DNA from 4 places in the Streptomyces sp. NBC_00459 genome. Region 3 is predicted to be linked to each of the others. Evidence: riboswitches for the same ligand, from Rfam matches in the RefSeq annotation. Region 3 holds a riboswitch; each other region holds the start of a gene.
What was found. Region 3 has a riboswitch for cobalamin ahead of OHN74_RS01625 (ABC transporter substrate-binding protein). Riboswitches for the same ligand answer to the same signal wherever they lie in the genome.

Region 1 (4,563 bases), 260 kb from region 3:
GCCCTCATCGACGCACTGACCCCCTGATCCCCTGTCGGCGGATGAGGGCGGGATTCATTTCGCACCCTGACGTCGCCACCGGCCCTCCGGCCGGCCCACGCCGACGGGCCGGCCGGACGCGCTACAGGGGTGCCCGGGATGGAGAACCCGAGCGTCGCGCAGTGGGCGCACACTGACCGATGCGGCGCCGATCAGACCGAGCCGCCGTCGTCGGCGCCGGCCGTCCCTTTCCTGTGCCAACCACAGATCCTCGCCCCAACGGCCTCGGCTCGGCTCTAGCGCCGCACCCTCGGCATCCCCAGCCCGATCCACGAGATGATCTCCCGCTGGATCTCGTTGTTGCCGCCACCGAAGGTGAAGATCACCGCCGAGCGGTAGCCGCGTTCCAGTTCGCCGTGGAGTATGTCGCCGGCCGAGCCCTCCTTGAGCGCGCCCGGGGCGGCGACGATCTCCAGGAGCCAGGCGTAGGCCTCGCGGCGGGCCTCGGAGCCGTACACCTTGACCGCGGAGGCGTCCTGGGGGGTGAGGGTGCCTTCCTGGACGGCGTTCACCATCTGCCAGTTGAGGAGTTTCATCGCGTCCAGCCTGGTGTGGATCTGGGCCAGGCGGCGGCGGACCCACGGCAGGTCGACGACGCGGCGGCCGTCCGCGAGCTTGGTCTCCATCGCCCAGCGCTGCACGTCGTGCAGGGAACGGATGGCCATCGTGCCGTGAGCGGCCAGGGTGACGCGCTCGTGGTTGAGCTGGTTGGTGATCAGCCGCCAGCCCTGGTTCTCCTCTCCGACGCGGTGGGCGACGGGGACACGGACGTTCTCGTAGTAGCTGGCAGTGGTGTCGTGCGAGGCGAGGGTGCGGATGAGGGTGCAGGAGTAGCCGGGGTCGGTGGTCGGCATGAGGAGCATGGTGATGCCCTTGTGCGGCGGGGCGTCCGGGTCCGTGCGCACGGCCAGCCACACCCAGTCCGCCGTGTCACCGTTCGTCGTCCAGATCTTCTGGCCGTTGACCACGTACTCGTCGCCGTCCCGTACCGCCCGCGTCTTCAGGGCGGCCAGGTCGGTGCCCGCCTCCGGCTCGCTGTAGCCGATCGCGAAGTCGATCTCACCGGCGAGGATCTTCGGCAGGAAGTACGCCTTCTGCTCCTCGCTGCCGTAGCGCATGATCGTCGGGCCGACGGTGTTGAGCGCCATCAGCGGCAGTGGTACGCCCGCCTGCGCGGCCTCGTCGAAGAAGATGAACTGTTCCATCGGGGACAGCCCGCGCCCCCCGTACTCCTGCGGCCAGCCGACACCGAGCCAGCCGTCGGCGCCGAGACGGCGGATGGTCTCGCGGTAGAAGCGCTTCTGGGCGACATGGTCGCTGAACCGCGAGTAGGCGCGGTCCGGCACCAACTCGGCGAAGTAGGCGCGCAGTTCGGTGCGCAGCTGCTGCTGCTCGGGCGTGTATTCGAGATGCACGGCGCCTCCTGCTGGCTCCCCAAGGCCGGACCTGTCGGCGCACACGGTAGAACGTGTTCCAGAAATTGGGAATGGTGGTGCACGCTCAGGTCCGCACATGCCCGAGGGGGTCCCGGATGTCCGGGACCCCCTCGGGGCAGTGCGGTCAACTGCTCAGTGCGCCGCGGGAGCCGCCTGCGGCTCGGCGCCACTCGCCCCGACGGCCGCTGCCGCCTTCGGTACGAGCAGCCGTTCGGCCAGCAGTCCGAAGACCAGGCCGAACGCGGTCCACATCGTCGCCTGGATGGCGAGCGTGGCCACGCGGTACCTCCACAGCAGGCTCGCGGAGAAGCCCTGCGGGACCTCGTTGGTGAACGACGGCAGGAAGGCGTACGCGAGTCCCACGACCAGGACGAAGAAGGCGCACGCGGCAAGCGTCGCGTTCCAGTTGCCCAGGCGCGGTGCGAGACGCTTGCCCAGGATCACCGCGCCGACGGCCAGCAGCACGCTCAGCGCGACCATCAGGAAGAACAGCGCGGTGCGCTGGTTGAGGGTGTCGGGGTCGCCGACGGCGGGCGGGTTGGCCGGGTACTTGAGGAACGGCACGACGTACACGGCGAGCAGTCCGGCCCCCGCGAGGAGCAGCGCCGTCGCGCGCGGCCCGAAGCGGCCGATCCGGCCGAGCGCGAAGCAGTACGCGAGGGCGGCGATACCGCCGAACGCGACGCCGTAGACGAGGACACCGGTCCCCAGACCCACGGTGGACTGCAACGCACGGGAGACGAGAGCCTCTTCGGCATGCCCGCTGTGGGCCTCGTGCATCTCCTCGAACGCGATCGCGTCGTCGACGAGCGGCTCGGCGAGGAGGTACGCGACGACCCAGACGAGCACGCCCGCGACCAGGCCCGCGAGCATGCCGCGGACCAGGAGGTTTCTGACAGTGGTGGAGTTCATGAGCTCGTACGTTTCCCTGTCTTCGTCAGTGGCAGGGGAAGCCGAGCAGGTGACGGGCGTCGTGCACCCACTCGTGCACGCCCTCGCCGGAGACCAGGGAGGTGGCACCCTGTTCGGCGCCGACGAAGTAGAGCAGCACCAGCATCAGCACACCGAAGAAGACCGCCCAGGGGGCGATCGCACCGATCGGCAGCTTCTCGGGTACGGCGGTGGGCGCGGCGGTCGGCTGGACTGCGGACTGTGCCATGACAGGACCTCCTGGGGGAACTCGCGTCCCGTATCGGTGGTGCAGAGGACGACAGTCACGGGTCTGACTTGCCCCCGGACCGCACCGGGCGGGTGCGTACGGGGCTTACAGTGGCGCGACCGTGCCGGATTCCCACCGGCTTCCGTCGAACCGTCGTCAATATCGACGAGAAGGTACCGCGAAGCGGGGGTGCGGCCAAGGGCGCGCGGGACGGCGTACGGCGCGCCGGTGCGCCGTACGCTGCCTCAAGTGCCGTACATGACAAGAGCATTGGGGCAGAATGAGCGCGGGAGCGACCGGATGACGAGCCGAGTGATGTTGATCTCACCGGCGATCAGTGCGGCCCTGCGGGAGGCCCGTTTCGACGACGACTGCCCCCTGGACGCCTCGGGCCTGCGGCTCGCGCGGGCGGCGGCGGGGTCTCTCCCGCCGGTCTCCCGGGTCTGGGTCTCCCCCACCGCGCGCTGCCGTGAGACGGCTCGGGCGCTCGGCCTCGACGTCGGTCCGGTGCCGGGCCCGGCGGGTCTGGACGCGGGCCGCTGGCGCGGCGCGACCCTGGCCGAGGTGACGGAGAAGGAACCGGAGGCGTTGGCCCAGTGGCTGACGGATCCGCAATCGTCCCCGCACGGCGGTGAGTCGGTGGGTGCGCTCTGCGATCGGGTCGCCCAATGGCTGGACGACACAGCAGCGCAGGTCACGGGCCGGTCCGTCGCGGTCGTCGAGCCGGAGGTCGTACGCGCGGCGACGGTACGGGCGCTGGGGGCGCCCGAGTCGGCGTTCTGGCGGATCGACGTTCCGCCGTTGACGGCAACGGAGTTGAGCGGCCGGGCGGGACGCTGGAACGTGCGGCTGGGCGGGCAGTTCGGCGCGCCTCACGAGGAGTAGGCGGGGCGCACCGCACAACGGCCGGGGAACGGCGCGGGTGTGAACCCGCGGGTTCACGGAACGCCGCGTCTCACCCGGCGTCGTGCCCGGAGCCCGGTGTCCGAAGCGTCCATGCGAAGTCCGTGCACGCCTGTGCGCACTCCCGGCAGGCCTTCGCCGTGTCCTCACCACCGGGGTGGTCGTCGAAGACCTGGGCGGTTTCCAGGCAGACCGTGCTGCACCACTCCAGCTGGACCCGGAGGGCAGCCTCGTCGAGGTCCGCCTGTTCGGAGAGCAGCCGGCACGTCGCGTCGCACACCTCCGCGCACAGAATGCCCTTGCGGCGCGCGAGGGCCTCGTGGGGAGGTCCGTCCGGGTCCGCGAGACTCGCGCGCAGTGCGCACGCCCGCGCGCCCTCGGTGCACGCCTGGGCACAGACGAAACGGTCCTCCAGGAACCGGAAGAGTTCCTGTTGCGTGGTTGGCGTAGTTGTAGGGGTCACGTCGGTCGAGTTGCCTGAGCACGGCCCGCCAAACCCTTGGATTCAGCTGTCGTAGTCGATCGTCAGAGTCTCCGAGACCGGGAACGACTGGCAGGTCAGGACATAGCCCGCAGCGACCTCCGCGGGTTCGAGGGCGTAGTTGCGGCGCATGTCCGCCTCGCCCGAGGTGACCAGCGCCCGGCAGGTGCCGCAGACGCCGCCCTTGCAGGCAAACGGCAGGTCCGGCCGGGTGCGCGCGGCCCCGTCGAGGACGGTCGCGTCCCGGGACAGCGCGGTCGTGGTGGAGCGGCCGTCGAGGGTGATCGTGACCCGGCTCACCGGGCCCTCGGCCACCGCGTCCGTGTGCCGGACCTGACGGACCGGCTGGTCGTCGGCGTAGAAGAGTTCCTGGTGGACCCGGTGCGCGGGCACGCCCAGCTCCGCCAGCAGCTGCTGGGCGTCGCGGACCATGCCGTGCGGTCCGCACAGCCACCAGTGGTCGGTGCCCGGGACGTCGACGAGGCCCGCGAGGAGTGCGGCGAGCCGTTCGGCGTCCAGTCGCCCCGACAGCAGCTCGGCCTCGC
Region 2 (4,563 bases), 6.2 Mb from region 3:
TCGTCGAACAGCTCCGGCTCCTCCTTGCGGACGGTGTCGACCACCTCGAACGCGAAGCTCATGTGCATGGTCTCGTCCCGGAAGACCCAGTTCGTGCCGGTGGCCAGGCCGTGCAGCAGACCCCGGCTGCGGAACCAGTAGACGTACGCGAAGGCCCCGTAGAAGAACAGGCCCTCGATGCACGCGGCGAAGCAGATCAGGTTGAGCAGGAACCGGCGGCGGTCGGCCTGTGTCTGCAGGCTTTCCAGCTTCTCGACCTCGTTGATCCACTTGAAGCAGAACTCCGCCTTCTCGCGGATGGACGGGATGTTCTCCACCGCGTCGAACGCAGCGGCCCTGTCCTCCGGGTCGGGGAGATACGTGTCCAGCAGCGTCAGATAGAACTGGACGTGCACGGCTTCCTCGAACAGCTGCCGGCTCAGGTAGAGCCGCGCCTCGGGGGAGTTGATGTGCTTGTACAGCGTCAGCACCAGGTTGTTGGCCACGATCGAGTCGCCCGTCGCGAAGAACGCGACCAGCCGGCCGATCATGTGCTGCTCGCCCTCGGACAGCTTCGCCAGGTCGGAGACGTCCGAGTGGAGGTCGACCTCCTCGACGGTCCAGGTGTTCTTGATGGCGTCCCGGTAGCGCTCGTAGAAGTCCGGGTAGCGCATGGGGCGGAGGGTCAGTTCGAAGCCCGGGTCGAGAAGGTTCTTTTCGGCGTGGGTGGAGCTCATTACTGGCAGGCCTCGCAGGACTCGGGGTTTTCCAGGGAGCAGGCGACGGCGTCGGGGTCGGCGGCCTGCTGGACGGGGATGGTCTTCTCGGGCTGCGCCTGGGCCTGCGCGGCACGGGCGATGCGGGTCGCCGGGCGCGAGCGCAGGTAGTACGTCGTCTTCAGGCCCGACTTCCAGGCGTACGCGTACATCGAGGAGAGCTTGCCGATGGTCGGCGTCTCCAGGAACAGGTTCAGGGACTGCGCCTGGTCGAGGAACGGCGTCCGGGCGGCGGCCATGTCGATCAGCCCGCGCTGCGGGATCTCCCACGCCGTGCGGTACAGGGCCCGTACGTCGGCCGGGATCCACGCGAAGTCCTGCACCGAGCCGTTCGACTCGCGCAGCGCCTCACGGGTGCGGGCGTCCCACACGCCGAGGTCCTTCAACTCCCGTACCAGGTACGAGTTGACCTGGAGGAACTCGCCGGACAGCGTCTCGCGCTTGAACAGGTTGGAGACCTGCGGCTCGATGCACTCGTACACCCCGGCGATCGAGGCGATGGTGGCGGTGGGCGCGATCGCCAGGAGCAGGGAGTTGCGCATCCCGGTCGCGGCGATACGTTCCCGCAGCGCCGACCAGCGCTCGGGCCAGGTCAGCTCCACGTCGTAGTGGTCGGGGTGCAGCACACCGCGGGCCGTACGGGTCTTCTCCCAGGCAGGCAGCGGGCCGTTGCGCTCGGCGAGGTCGGCGGAGGCCTCGTACGCGGCGAGCATGATCCGCTCGGCGATGCGCGTGGAGAGGGCCTTGGCCTCGGGCGAGTCGAAGGGGACGCGCAGCTTGAAGAAGACGTCCTGGAGGCCCATCGCGCCCAGACCGACCGGACGCCACCGCGAGTTGGAGCGGCCCGCCTGCTCGGTCGGGTAGAAGTTGATGTCGACGACCCGGTCGAGGAAGGTGACGGCGGTACGGACCGTCTCGTCCAGCCGCTCCCAGTCGATGTCCCCGTCGACCACGAACGCGCCGAGGTTCACGGAGCCCAGGTTGCAGACCGCGGTCTCCCCGTCGTCCGTGACCTCCAGGATCTCGGTGCACAGGTTCGAGGAGTGGACGACACTGCCGGGCTCGGCCGTCTGGTTGGCGGTGCGGTTGGCCGCGTCCTTGAAGGTCATCCAGCCCTGGCCGGTCTGCGCGAGCGTACGCATCATGCGGCCGTACAGATCACGGGCCGGGATGGTCCTGCGGGCGAGCCCGGCCTCCTCCGCCTTGCGGTAGGCAGCGTCGAACTCGTCGCCCCACAGGTCGACCAGCTCGGGCACGTCGGAGGGGGAGAACAGCGACCAGAGGGCGTCCGCGTTCACCCGGCGCATGAACTCGTCCGGGATCCAGTGCGCGAGGTTCAGGTTGTGCGTACGGCGGGCGTCCTCACCCGTGTTGTCGCGCAGCTCCAGGAACTCCTCGATGTCGGAGTGCCAGGTCTCCAGGTAGACCGCGGCCGCGCCCTTGCGCCGACCGCCCTGGTTCACGGCGGCCACGGAGGCGTCCAGCGTCTTCAGGAACGGCACGATGCCGTTGGAGTGCCCGTTGGTGCCCCGGATCAGCGAACCGCGGCTGCGGATCCGGGAGTACGACAGCCCGATGCCACCGGCGTGCTTGGAGAGGCGGGCGACCTGGTGGTAGCGGTCGTAGATGGAGTCCAGCTCGTCCAGCGGGGAGTCGAGGAGGTAGCAGGACGACATCTGGGGGTGCCGGGTACCGGAGTTGAAGAGGGTGGGGGAGGAGGGGAGGTAGTCGAGGCGGCTCATCAGCCGGTAGAGCGAGGCGACTTCGTCCAGCCCCCGAACAGTGTCGTCCTCGGCCAGCCCGCTCGCGACGCGCAGCATGAAGTGCTGGGGCGTCTCGATGACCCGGCGCGTGATCGGGTGACGCAGGAGGTACCGGCTGTGCAGGGTGCGCAGCCCGAAGTACCCGAAGCGGTCGTCGCCCTCGACGTCGATCAGGGCGTTCAGCCGGTCCGTGTGCAGCCGTACGAACTCGGCGGTGCGGTCGGCGATCAGGCCCTCCCGGTGGCCGACCGCGACCGACTCGGAGAAGGACGTGACGCCCTGCGAGGCCGCCTCCGCGGCGATGGTGACGGTCAGCAGGCGGGCGGCCAGCCGGGAGTAGGCGGGGTCCTCGGAGATGAGGCCGGCCGCGGCCTCGGTGGCCAGCTCGCGCAGCTCCGACACATCGGCCCGCGCGGACCGGCCGCGCAGCGCGGCGGCGGCGACCCGGCCGGGGTCGGCGTCGGGAAGGTCGGCGGTCAGCTCGGTCAGGATCCGCAGGAGCGCGGTACCGGGACCGTCAGTCTCCACTGGGGCCACTGGGGTCGCTGAAGCCGGTTCGGCTGGCGCGATGGTCACAGGGGGGCTCTCCCTCGCTCGGCACGGGGCCTTGCGGAGGGCAGCGGGGCACACGGACGCCTTACGGGTACGCGCGCGTCCACCGGCCCACTCCACGAGGCCCGGACGTCAGGCGCCCGGACCGGTCGGCCGGGCACACCGTCGGCAGGTCCTCGGACTGGACATGCGCACAGCCGTGCGGGAGGCACGAACGCGCACATGTACACCGTTGCGGGACAGTTCCGGATTCGCACCGGATTCCCCTGCGGCGACAGCGAGCATGAGCATACATCTTGTGTCGGGCACTGGAAGCACCCCCACATGTTGTGTCGTATCGGCGAGTTGAGTGGATTGGAGGGGTACGACAACGGGCCGCCGGATTGCTCCGGCGGCCCGCTGTCGCAAGGTTGGGGCGTCCGTTCAGTGGGCCGAGCCCGCCGTGGCAGGCGGCAGTTCCACCGCCACACCCGGGTCGCCCGCGTCAGCCGTGTAGTCCGACGGCTTCGTCTGGTCCACGCCGTCCGGGGCCTTCAGCGCCTTCAGCGCGAAGGTGAGGACCACGGTGACGACGACGTTCAGGACGAACGCCGTCAGGCCGATGTAACCGATCTCACCGATCCCGGGGATCTCCTTCGAGCTGCCGCCGAAGTGCTTCTGCGTCGGGGACGCGACCCCGTACGCCGCCAGCGTGCCGTACAGCATGCCGACCGCCCAGCCGGCCAGCAGGGCCCAGCGGTGGAACCAGCGGGTGAACAGGCCGCCGACCAGGGCCGGGAAGGTCTGCAGGATCCAGATGCCGCCCAGCAGCTGGAAGTTGATGGCGACCGTCTTGTCCATGGTCAGCACGAAGATCAGCGCGCCCACCTTCACCAGCAGCGAGACCAGCTTGGAGACCTTGGTCTCCTGCGCCGGTGTCGCGTCGGGCTTGAGGAAGTCCTTGTAGATGTTGCGGGTGAAGAGGTTCGCCGCCGCGATGGACATGATGGCCGCCGGGACGAGGGCACCGATGCCGATCGCCGCGAAGGCCACACCCGCGAACCAGGACGGGAACATGTCCTCGAAGAGCTGCGGGATCGCCAACTGGGGGTTGGTGACCTTGACCCCGGCCGCGATCGCCATGAAGCCCAGCAGCGCCAGCAGCCCGAGCATCAGGGAGTAGAGCGGCAGGATCGTGGTGTTGCGGCGGATCACCTCACGGCTCCTGGAGGACAGGGTCGCCGTGATCGAGTGCGGGTACATGAACAGCGCGAGCGCGGAACCCAGCGCCAGCGTGGCGTAGGTCCACTGGCCGGCCTCGGCGGGGATCAGGGCGCCCGCCTTGGCGGCGGTGTACTTCTCGCTCGCCGCGCCGAAGACCTCGTCGAACCCGCCCAGCTTGATCGGGATGTAGATGATCGCCACCGCGATGACGATGTAGATCAGCGTGTCCTTCACGAACGCGATCAGGGCGGGGGCCCGCAGACCCGAGGAGTACGTGTAGGCCGCCAGCA
Region 3 (4,563 bases):
AGGCCGAGGGGCACACCGCGTTCGGTCGCAGTGCCTGCGCGACGGACGCGGTCATCAACTACCTGGTGGATCTGAAGGTTCCGGCCTCGGGCGCGACCTGCGCGGACGAGACGCAGCCGCCCACCTCCACACCGACGACGGCCCCGCCCGGCACGACGCTCAGTGAACTCCGTAACGGTGTCGACGAGCGCGTCGAGCGCATCGGCTCCGTGAGCTGACACATCCCGCACCGACCCCGGGGCGCCGGCCTTCCACGACCGGCGCCTCGGGCTTTTGCGTGCGGGTGGGGCAGGTCTCCTACCCGCAGCGGCCCCTGGGTGTCCGAGGGGTGGGCCACCGGGTCCATGGAGTCAGGAGCGTCGGTCGGATCCGCCCGGGGTGAGGGCCCGCTGGGGGTCCGCCTGCTGCAGTTCGGCGAGCAACTCGCCCTGGCCGGTGATCAGTTCGGTAAGGATCCGGCGGGCCGCGCGCAGGAGCTCGGCCACATCGCCGCCTGCCAGGGCGTAACTGACGGTGGAGCCCTCCCGGATGGACACCACGATCCCCGAGCGGCGCAGTACCGCCAGTTGCTGGGAGAGGTTGGAGGGCTCGATCTCGATCTCGCTGAGCAGGTCACGTACGGGGACGGGGCCGTTCTGTAGGAGTTCCAGGACCCGGATGCGTACCGGGTGGCCGAGCATCCGGAAGAACTCGGCCTTGGCCTGGTAGAGGGGGACCTGCATGGTGAATCGCTCGCTCCCTGCCGCATTCGACGGGCTGCCTCCGGGCTCGGTGGCCCTGTACGTGCCACCGCAGGCGGTCTTGCCGACCGATCCTCGTGCATCCGACCCCGCACGCCCATGGGATTGATCTGATCCGGATGTGCCCAGTTGAAGAAATCTTCAAGTGGTGGGCGTGCGGGGCCACGGAGAACGCAGCTTTCTACACGTCCAGTTGGCCCTCGACGCTCTTGAGCTGGTGGCGGGCCATCGCGAGATTGGACTTCTTCGCGTCGAGCACGAGGTAGAGGAACAATCCGTTGCCACCACGGCCCTTGAGCGGCCGGAGGATGTGGTACTGGCTGCCGAGCGTGATCAGGATGTCCTCGATCTCGCCCTTGAGTCCGAGGTGTTCCATGGTGCGGGTCTTGGCTCGGATCACGTCCGTGTTGCCCGCCGCGGCAACCGTCAGGTCGAGGTCTTTGCCACCCCCGAGAGTGCCCAGCGCCATACCGCTGGTGTAGTCGACCAGAGCAGTTCCCAACGCGCCCTCGATCGAGGCCATGATCTCCTTGAGGCAAATCTCCACATTGCTGATACCGGCATCTCCTTCTGGTCACCGCGAGGCTCGGGCCAGCGCCTTCCTCGTCATTGCCCGGGACCCTACGTAGGGCCGACCGCCGTCAGCCTTGTTGTTCCTGTACTGGCCGGGGAAGCCTCAAGAAAAGTCGGATGATGCTATATCTGCGACCGCTCATGCTCGGCGAATGACAGACGGTGTGAGCCTTGACCGCTTCGCACCCTCGGGGCCTTCGGGCCGGCAGCCACTCCCGGTGGCCGTCGCGTCGGTCGGACTGCTCACCCACGACGGGACGCCATCGCCGGAGGCCTAAGAGCGAGATAAAGGGGCACACGGATCTCACCCTTTCGAGAGGAATCCGCTCCATGCTTGGTATAGCCGCGGCAGTCCTGTTCTTCATCGCGTTCCTGATCAACGCTGCCGAAATCTCGACGAACGATGTCTTCACTTCCACGAACGTCATGCTTCTCGGTCTGATGCTCCTGGCCCTGCACGTTGCGGGAATCGGGAGCGGCTGGTCCGGCCGACGGCGCTGACAGACTCGGAATCCGGGGTGGGGTGAGGCCATGACGACGCCTCACCCCACCCCGATGCGGAAGCCCAAGTCGTCGGAACGGATACCCGACGTTGCCCACTGGCACGTTCGTGCGTCCCGTGATCCGGGACCGATCGCGCGAACCGACCGTACGACAGGCTTGATAGCCTCATCGGGCCAGTCGAGCCACATCCGAGGCCAGGGAATCCGGTGCGAATCCGGAACTGACGCGCAGCGGTGAGGGGGACGGGCGGGGCACAGAACGCCACTGGGAGACCGGGAAGGCGCCTCGTCCGGACGAACCCGAGTCCGAAGACCTGCTGGCACCTCCGCACTCCGTGCGGAGGGACGTCCGTAGGCCAGGCTCCGCGTACGAGCCCCGACCCCTGAGGCATACCCGTGCTCCGTACCCCCGCACTTCTGCTCACGTCCGCCCTGCTGCTCACCGCCTGCGTCGGCTCGAAGAGCGGCACCGACGACCCCGGGAAGACCGCCGCTGCGGGCTACCCGGTGACCATCGACAACTGCGGCGACAAGATCACCTTGACGTCTGCCCCGAAGCGGGCCGTCTCCCTGAACCAGGGCACCACGGAGATCCTGCTCTCCCTCGGTCTCGCCGACCGCATGGCCGGTACGGCGACCTGGACCGACCCCGTCATGAAGGGGCTGGAGAAGGCCAACGCGTCCGTGCCGCGGCTCGCGGACAACGCGCCCTCCTTCGAGAGGGTCCTGGACGCCGAACCCGATTTCGTCACCGCGTCGTTCGTGTCCACCCTCGGCAAGGGCGGCGTCGCCACCCGCGCCCGGTTCGAGAAGCTGGGCGTGCCCACGTACGTCTCGCCCTCCGACTGTTCGGCGGGCAAGGACAACGACAGCGGTGGCGACGGATCGCGCAGCACACCGCTCACGCTCGACGCCGTGTACGGCGAGATACGTGACCTGGCACGGGCGTTCGGCATCGAGGAACGTGGCGAGAAGCTCGTCGCCGAGTTGCAGGAACGGGTGCGCCGGGCCACCGCCGGACTGCACGCCTCCGACGTCTCCCTCATGTACTGGTTCGCCAACTCCCAGTCGCCCTATCTGGCCGGCTGCTGCGGCGCGCCGGGCGCCGTCACCAGCGTGGTCGGCGCGAAGAACGTCTTCGCCGACACGCACGACGAGTGGCCCCAGATCAGCTGGGAGACCGTCGCCGACCGCGACCCCGACGTCATCGTGATCGGTGACCTGACCCGCAAGCAGCAGACCGCGGAGACCGCCAAGGCCAAGATCCGCTTCCTGGAGACCAACCCCGCCACCCGCAATCTGACCGCAGTGAAGAAGAAGCGGTACGTCCTGCTCAGCGGGCAGGCGATGAACCCGTCCATCCGCACGGTCGAAGGGATAGAGAAGGTCGCCGCCGGGCTGCGCGACTTCGGGCTCGCCAAGTGAACGCCCGTCTCCTGCTGTTGACCGGCGGCGGACTGGTCGCACTGCTCGCGTCGGTCGCGGTCGCCGTGACGATCGGGCCCGCCGACATCTCCACGGGCGATGTGTGGGCGTCCGTCGCGGCCCATCTGGGCCTCGGTGAGAGCACGTTGGCGCCGCTGCGCGACGGCATCGTTTGGGACCTGCGTATGCCGCGGACCCTGCTCGCCGCCGTGTGCGGGGCCGGGCTCGCCGTGTGCGGGGCCGTCATGCAGTCGCTGCTGCGCAACCCGCTGGCCGATCCGTTCGTGCTCGGTGTCTCCTCCGGCGCGTCCACGGGAGCGGTCGCCGTGGTCGTGCTGGGGGTGGGCGGGGGAGTCGTGTCCATGTCGGCGGGTGCCTTCCTGGGCGCGCTGCTCTCCTTCGCGATGGTGCTGCTGCTCAGCCACACCCTCGGCGACAGCGTCGACCGGGTCGTGCTGTCCGGGGTCGCGGCCATGCAGCTGTTCTCCGCGCTGACCTCGTTCATCGTGCTGACCTCCGCCGACGCCGAGACCACCCGGGGCGTGCTCTTCTGGCTGCTGGGTTCCCTCACGGGAGCCGACTGGAGCCAGGTGGTGCTCTGCGCGGCCGTCCTGGCCGTCGCCCTCCTGGTCTGTCTCGGCCATGCCCGCACCCTGGACGCGTTCGCCTTCGGCGAGGAGGCCGCCGCCTCGCTCGGAGTCCGGGTCGCCCGCACCCGGCTGATCCTGCTGTGCGTGACCGCGCTGCTCACAGCCGCCCTGGTCAGCTGTGCCGGCGCCATCGGCTTCGTCGGTCTGGTCCTGCCCCATGTGACACGGGCGCTCACCGGTTCCGGGCACGCCCGCCTCCTGCCGGTCACGGCGCTGACCGGAGCGGTCTTCCTGGTGTGGGTGGACACCGTCGCCCGTACCGTCCTCGATCCTCAGGAGATCCCGGTGGGCGTGGTGACATCCCTGATCGGAGTGCCGGCGTTCGTGGCCGTGCTCTATCGCGGACGGAGGAAGGCATGACCAGCCTGCACGCGGACCGCGTCGTCCGGCGCATCGCCGACAAGGTGGTCGTCGACGGCGTCACCCTCACCCTGAGGCCGGGGGAGACCGTCGGCCTGCTCGGCCCCAACGGCTCAGGGAAATCAACACTGTTGAGGCTCCTGGCCGGGACCCTCGCACCCACTGCCGGGGTCGTCACCCTGGACGGACGTCCGCTCCCGGAGGTCGGCCGCCGTGCGACGGCCCGTCGTATCGCCACCGTCGAGCAGCACGCCCACACCCAGACGGAGCTGACCGTCCGAGACGTCGTCGCCCTGGGCCGAATCCCGCACC
Region 4 (4,563 bases), 990 kb from region 3:
GCCGGTCCGGCGGCTGCGGATGTACGGCTTCCTCACCCGGGACCGCGGCGAGGCGACCGTCACCGGACACATCGAGATCACGGAGTTGGTCCGCACCGGCGGTCCCGATGCCGCCCGGCGCGCCATGACACAGATGGCCCTGCACGCCGACCTCCTCCCGAAGCCCGGGAACCGCACCGGTCCCCGTCAACTCCCCGGCCGTCGACGCCGCCTGCCGGGGCGCCCCACCGCTCACCGCACCCGCATGTACGCAGCACCCCCACATCCCCGAAGGGCCGCCCATGAGCACCACTGAGTCACCTCAGACCGCCGCCGCACCGGACTCCCCAACCAGCCAGGCGACCAAGGAGACCCTGGAGGACTACACCCTCCGCTTCGCGCCCCGCAGTTACCGCCGCTGGACCCCGATGGTCGTGGCCACCACGGCACTCGGTGGCATCGCCTACATGGCCGACTTCTCCATCGGCGCCGGCATCGGCCTGGCCCACGGCACCGGCAACGCGCTGGTGGCGATCGCCGTCGCCGCCGTCGTCATCTTCATCACCGGTTTCCCGCTCGCCTACTACGGCGCCCGCTACAACATCGACCTGGACCTGATCACTCGCGGCTCCGGCTTCGGCTACTACGGCTCGGTCCTCACCAGCGTCATCTTCGCCAGCTTCACCTTCATCTTCTTCGCCCTCGAAGGCTCGATCATGGCCCAGGGCCTCAAACTGGGCCTCGGACTGCCGCTCTGGCTGGGCTACGCCATCTCCACGCTGATGGTGATCCCGCTGGTCATCTACGGCATGAAGGCGCTCAGCAAGCTCCAGGTGTGGACCACCCCCGTCTGGCTGGTGCTGATGGTCGCCCCGCTCGTCTACCTCATCGCCACCGACCCGGGCACCGTCAACCGCTTCCTGTCCTACGCCGGCACCGATGGCGAGGGCGGCGTCAACACCGCGTCCGTACTGCTGGGCGCGGGGGTGTGTCTGTCACTGATCGCGCAGATCGGTGAGCAGATCGACTACCTGCGCTTCATGCCGCCCAAGACCGAGGCCAACAAGCGCACCTGGTGGACCGCCGTCGTCATGGCCGGCCCCGGCTGGGTCGTCCTCGGGGCACTGAAGCAGGCCATCGGTGTCTTCCTCGCCGTCTACATCCTGGCCAAGGTCGGCGCGGACGCCGCCCCCGAGCCGATCCAGCAGTTCAAGGGCGCCTTCGACGCGATGATGCCGTCCTGGCTCGTGATCCCGCTGGCCGTGGCCCTCGTCGTCATCAGCCAGATCAAGATCAACGTCACCAACGCCTACTCCGGCTCGCTCGCCTGGACCAACTCCTTCACCCGCGTCACCAAGCACTACCCGGGCCGCATGGTCTTCGTCCTGGTCAACCTCGGCTTCGCGCTCGCCCTGATGGAAGCCGACATGTTCAGCTTCCTCAACAACATCCTCGGCTTCTACTCGAACTGCGCCATCGCCTGGATCGTCACCGTCGCCACCGACATCGGCATCAACAAGTACCTGCTGAAGCTGTCCCCGCTCCAGCCCGAGTTCCGCAGGGGCATGCTCCACGCGGTCAACCCGGTGGGTGTGGTGGCCTTCGTCGCCGCGTCCGGGCTGTCGATCGCCATGTACTTCCACGCCCTCGGCGACACCCTCCAGCCGTACTCGCCCGTGGCCGCGGCCGTCATCGCCTTCGTCCTCACCCCGCTCATGGCCGTCGTCACCAAGGGGAAGTACTACCTGCGCCGTACCGAGGACGGCATCGACGAGCCGCTCCTGGACGAGGACGGCAACCCCAGCGCCGTGACGTACGACTGCCACGTCTGCCACCAGCCCTACGAGCGCCCCGACCTGGCCGCCTGCCGGACACATGACGCGATGGTCTGCTCGCTGTGCCTGAGCACGGACAAGGTCGGCGACCACATACTGCCCGCCCAGCCGTCCGCGGCCTGAACCCCAGGGCGGGGCGGCGGGAAAATACCCCGACGCTCCGCCCTGCCCTGCCCAAATCGTCGCCAGGCACGTGCCCTTGACCCGCGGATCGTGGCCGCGCGGTCCGACGCGGGCATGGAGCTGGGTCGCAGGACCGGACGGGGAACTCACCTGCATGGCCAGGATCGAACCTCCAGGCGGGACCGGCCCGAGGGACCCGGACCGGACCGCACCGCCGGTCGAGGGGTCCGGCTGCTGTTCTCGGGGACCGGCCGGGAAACACGGGTGCGGCGTTTCCCGCCCGCGAGGCGCTTCAAGCACTCCGAACGCGTGTCCCTCCTCACCATCCGAATGCCGGACGTGATCCCGCGCCCGGGAGGACTGCCCCGTAGGCTGCCGGGTGCAGCTGGTTCGCCCCGTCCGCCAGGCGGGATGCGTCGTAAGAGGGAACCCGGTGGGAATCCGGGACTGCCCCGCAGCGGTGAGCGAGAACGACCGCCGTCATACGCACTGGGTCCGGTGAACAGGGTCTGGGAAGCGACGGCCAGTAGGTTGTCCTCCGTAGTCGATACGAGGGCGTGCTCGCGAGTCCGAAGACCTGCCCGTTGCCCGCGCACGACCGTTCGTGCGCGGATGTCCCGGTGACCTCGTGGGCGGGTCGGCGCACATATCGCGGTGGGCACGGTCGTGGTCGTGTCTCCGTCCGATGTGTCGTTCCTTCGCGTTCCTCGTCCCGTCCCGGGATTCCAGGGAGATATCTCGCGAAGGAGATTTCCGTGACAGCGACGTCCGCAGCCGCGGCAGCACGGGCCACCGTGTACGGCTACCCCCGCCAGGGCCCCAACCGGGAACTGAAGAAGGCGATCGAGGCCTACTGGAAGGGCCGCACCGACGCCGACACCCTCCACACCACCGCCGCCGACCTGCGCGCCGCCAACTGGCGACAGCTCGCCGAGGCCGGCATCGACGAGATCCCGACCGGAGACTTCTCGTACTACGACCACGTCCTGGACACCACCGTCATGGTCGGCGCGATCCCGCAGCGGCACCGCGCCGCCGTCGAATCCGACGCGCTGGACGGCTACTTCGCCATGGCACGCGGAACGCAGGAGATCGGTCCGCTGGAGATGACCAAGTGGTTCGACACCAACTACCACTACCTCGTACCCGAGTTGGGCCCCGACACCGTCTTCAGGGCTGACCCGGCCAAGCAGGTCGCGGAGTTGCGGGAAGCCCTCGCCCTCGGACTCGACGCCCGCCCGGTGCTGGTCGGCCCGGTCACCTACCTGCTGCTGGCCAAGCCCGCGCCCGGTGTCGGAGCCGACTTCGACCCGCTGACCCTGCTGGACCGGCTGCTGCCGGTGTACGCCGACGTCCTCGCCGACCTGCGCGCCGCCGGCGCCGAATGGGTACAGCTCGACGAGCCCGCCCTCGTCCAGGACCGCACCCCGGCCGAACTGAACACCGCCGCGCGCGCCTACCGCGACCTCGGCACCCGCACCGACCGGCCCAAGCTCCTGGTCGCCTCCTACTTCGACCGGCTCGGCGACGCCCTCCCGATCCTGGCCAAGGCACCGGTGGAGGGTCTAGCGCTGGACTTCACCGCCGCCGCCGCAGCCAACCTCGCGGACCTCGCCGCCGTCGGCGGGCTGCCCGGCAAGCGCCTGATCGCCGGCGTCGTCAACGGCCGCAACATCTGGGCCGACGACCTGACGAAGTCCCTCGCGACCCTCGGCACCCTGCTCGGGCTGGCCGGCCGGGTCGACGTCTCCGCGTCCTGCTCCCTCCTCCACGTCCCTCTCGACACGGCCGCCGAGCGGGACATCGACCCGCAGATCCTGCGCTGGCTCGCCTTCGCCCGCCAGAAGGCCGCCGAGATCGTCACCCTCGCCAAGGGCCTGTCCCTCGGCACCGATGCGATCGTCGGCGAACTGACCACCAACCGCACCGCACTCGCCGCCCGCGCGAACTCCCCCATCACCCGCGACCCCGCCGTACGGGCCCGAGCCGCCGCCGTCTCGGACACCGACGCCCGCCGCTCCCAGCCCTACCGGGAACGCTCCGCGGCCCAACGCGCCCACCTGCGCCTGCCGTTGCTGCCGACCACCACCATCGGCTCCTTCCCCCAGACCAACGAACTGCGCACCGCCCGCGCCGACTTGAAGGCCGGTCGGATCGACACGGCCGACTACGAGGAACGCGTCAAGGCCGAGATCAGCGAGGTGATCGGCTTCCAGGAGAAGTCCGGCCTCGACGTCCTCGTCCACGGCGAACCCGAACGCAACGACATGGTCCAGTACTTCGCCGAGCAGCTCACCGGCTACCTCGCCACCCAGCACGGCTGGGTCCAGTCGTACGGCACCCGATACGTCCGCCCGCCGATCCTGGCCGGCGACATCTCCCGCCCCGAACCGATGACGGTGCGCTGGACGACATACGCCCAGTCCCTCACCGGCAAGCCCGTCAAGGGCATGCTCACCGGACCGGTCACCATGCTCGCCTGGTCCTTCGTCCGCGACGACCAGCCCCTCGGAGACACCGCCCGACAAGTAGCACTTGCCCTGCGCGACGAGGTCAACGACCTGGAAAAGGCCGGGACTTCGGTCATCCAGGTCGATGAACCCGCACTGCGCGAAACCCTCCCCCT

Region 1: another riboswitch for cobalamin. It lies ahead of OHN74_RS02820 (CbtB domain-containing protein); the one in region 3 lies ahead of OHN74_RS01625 (ABC transporter substrate-binding protein).
Region 2: another riboswitch for cobalamin. It lies ahead of OHN74_RS29440 (ribonucleoside-diphosphate reductase subunit alpha); the one in region 3 lies ahead of OHN74_RS01625 (ABC transporter substrate-binding protein).
Region 4: another riboswitch for cobalamin. It lies ahead of metE (5-methyltetrahydropteroyltriglutamate--homocysteine S-methyltransferase); the one in region 3 lies ahead of OHN74_RS01625 (ABC transporter substrate-binding protein).

What each region holds. Positions count from the first base shown of each region.
Region 1 is NZ_CP107903.1:688,981-693,543, forward strand. Features, by position in the region: gene OHN74_RS02805 (tartrate dehydrogenase) at 1-27, shown strand, start outside; gene OHN74_RS02810 (acyl-CoA dehydrogenase family protein) at 276-1,454, opposite strand; gene OHN74_RS02815 (CbtA family protein) at 1,608-2,387, opposite strand; gene OHN74_RS02820 (CbtB domain-containing protein) at 2,413-2,634, opposite strand; cobalamin riboswitch at 2,672-2,803, opposite strand; gene OHN74_RS02825 (histidine phosphatase family protein) at 2,935-3,519, shown strand; gene OHN74_RS02830 (ferredoxin) at 3,590-4,000, opposite strand; gene paaE (1,2-phenylacetyl-CoA epoxidase subunit PaaE) at 4,043-4,563, opposite strand, start outside.
Region 2 is NZ_CP107903.1:6,633,355-6,637,917, forward strand. Features, by position in the region: gene OHN74_RS29435 (ribonucleotide-diphosphate reductase subunit beta) at 1-716, opposite strand, end outside; gene OHN74_RS29440 (ribonucleoside-diphosphate reductase subunit alpha) at 716-3,094, opposite strand; cobalamin riboswitch at 3,221-3,361, opposite strand; gene mctP (monocarboxylate uptake permease MctP) at 3,494-4,563, opposite strand, start outside.
Region 3 is NZ_CP107903.1:426,465-431,027, reverse strand. Features, by position in the region: gene OHN74_RS01645 (alpha/beta hydrolase) at 1-218, shown strand, start outside; gene OHN74_RS01640 (ArsR/SmtB family transcription factor) at 351-722, opposite strand; gene OHN74_RS01635 (hypothetical protein) at 922-1,296, opposite strand; gene OHN74_RS01630 (hypothetical protein) at 1,644-1,814, shown strand; cobalamin riboswitch at 1,975-2,152, shown strand; gene OHN74_RS01625 (ABC transporter substrate-binding protein) at 2,213-3,241, shown strand; gene OHN74_RS01620 (FecCD family ABC transporter permease) at 3,238-4,251, shown strand; gene OHN74_RS01615 (ABC transporter ATP-binding protein) at 4,248-4,563, shown strand, end outside.
Region 4 is NZ_CP107903.1:1,411,552-1,416,114, forward strand. Features, by position in the region: gene OHN74_RS06025 (FCD domain-containing protein) at 1-295, shown strand, start outside; gene OHN74_RS06030 (purine-cytosine permease family protein) at 282-1,937, shown strand; cobalamin riboswitch at 2,307-2,536, shown strand; gene metE (5-methyltetrahydropteroyltriglutamate--homocysteine S-methyltransferase) at 2,693-4,563, shown strand, end outside.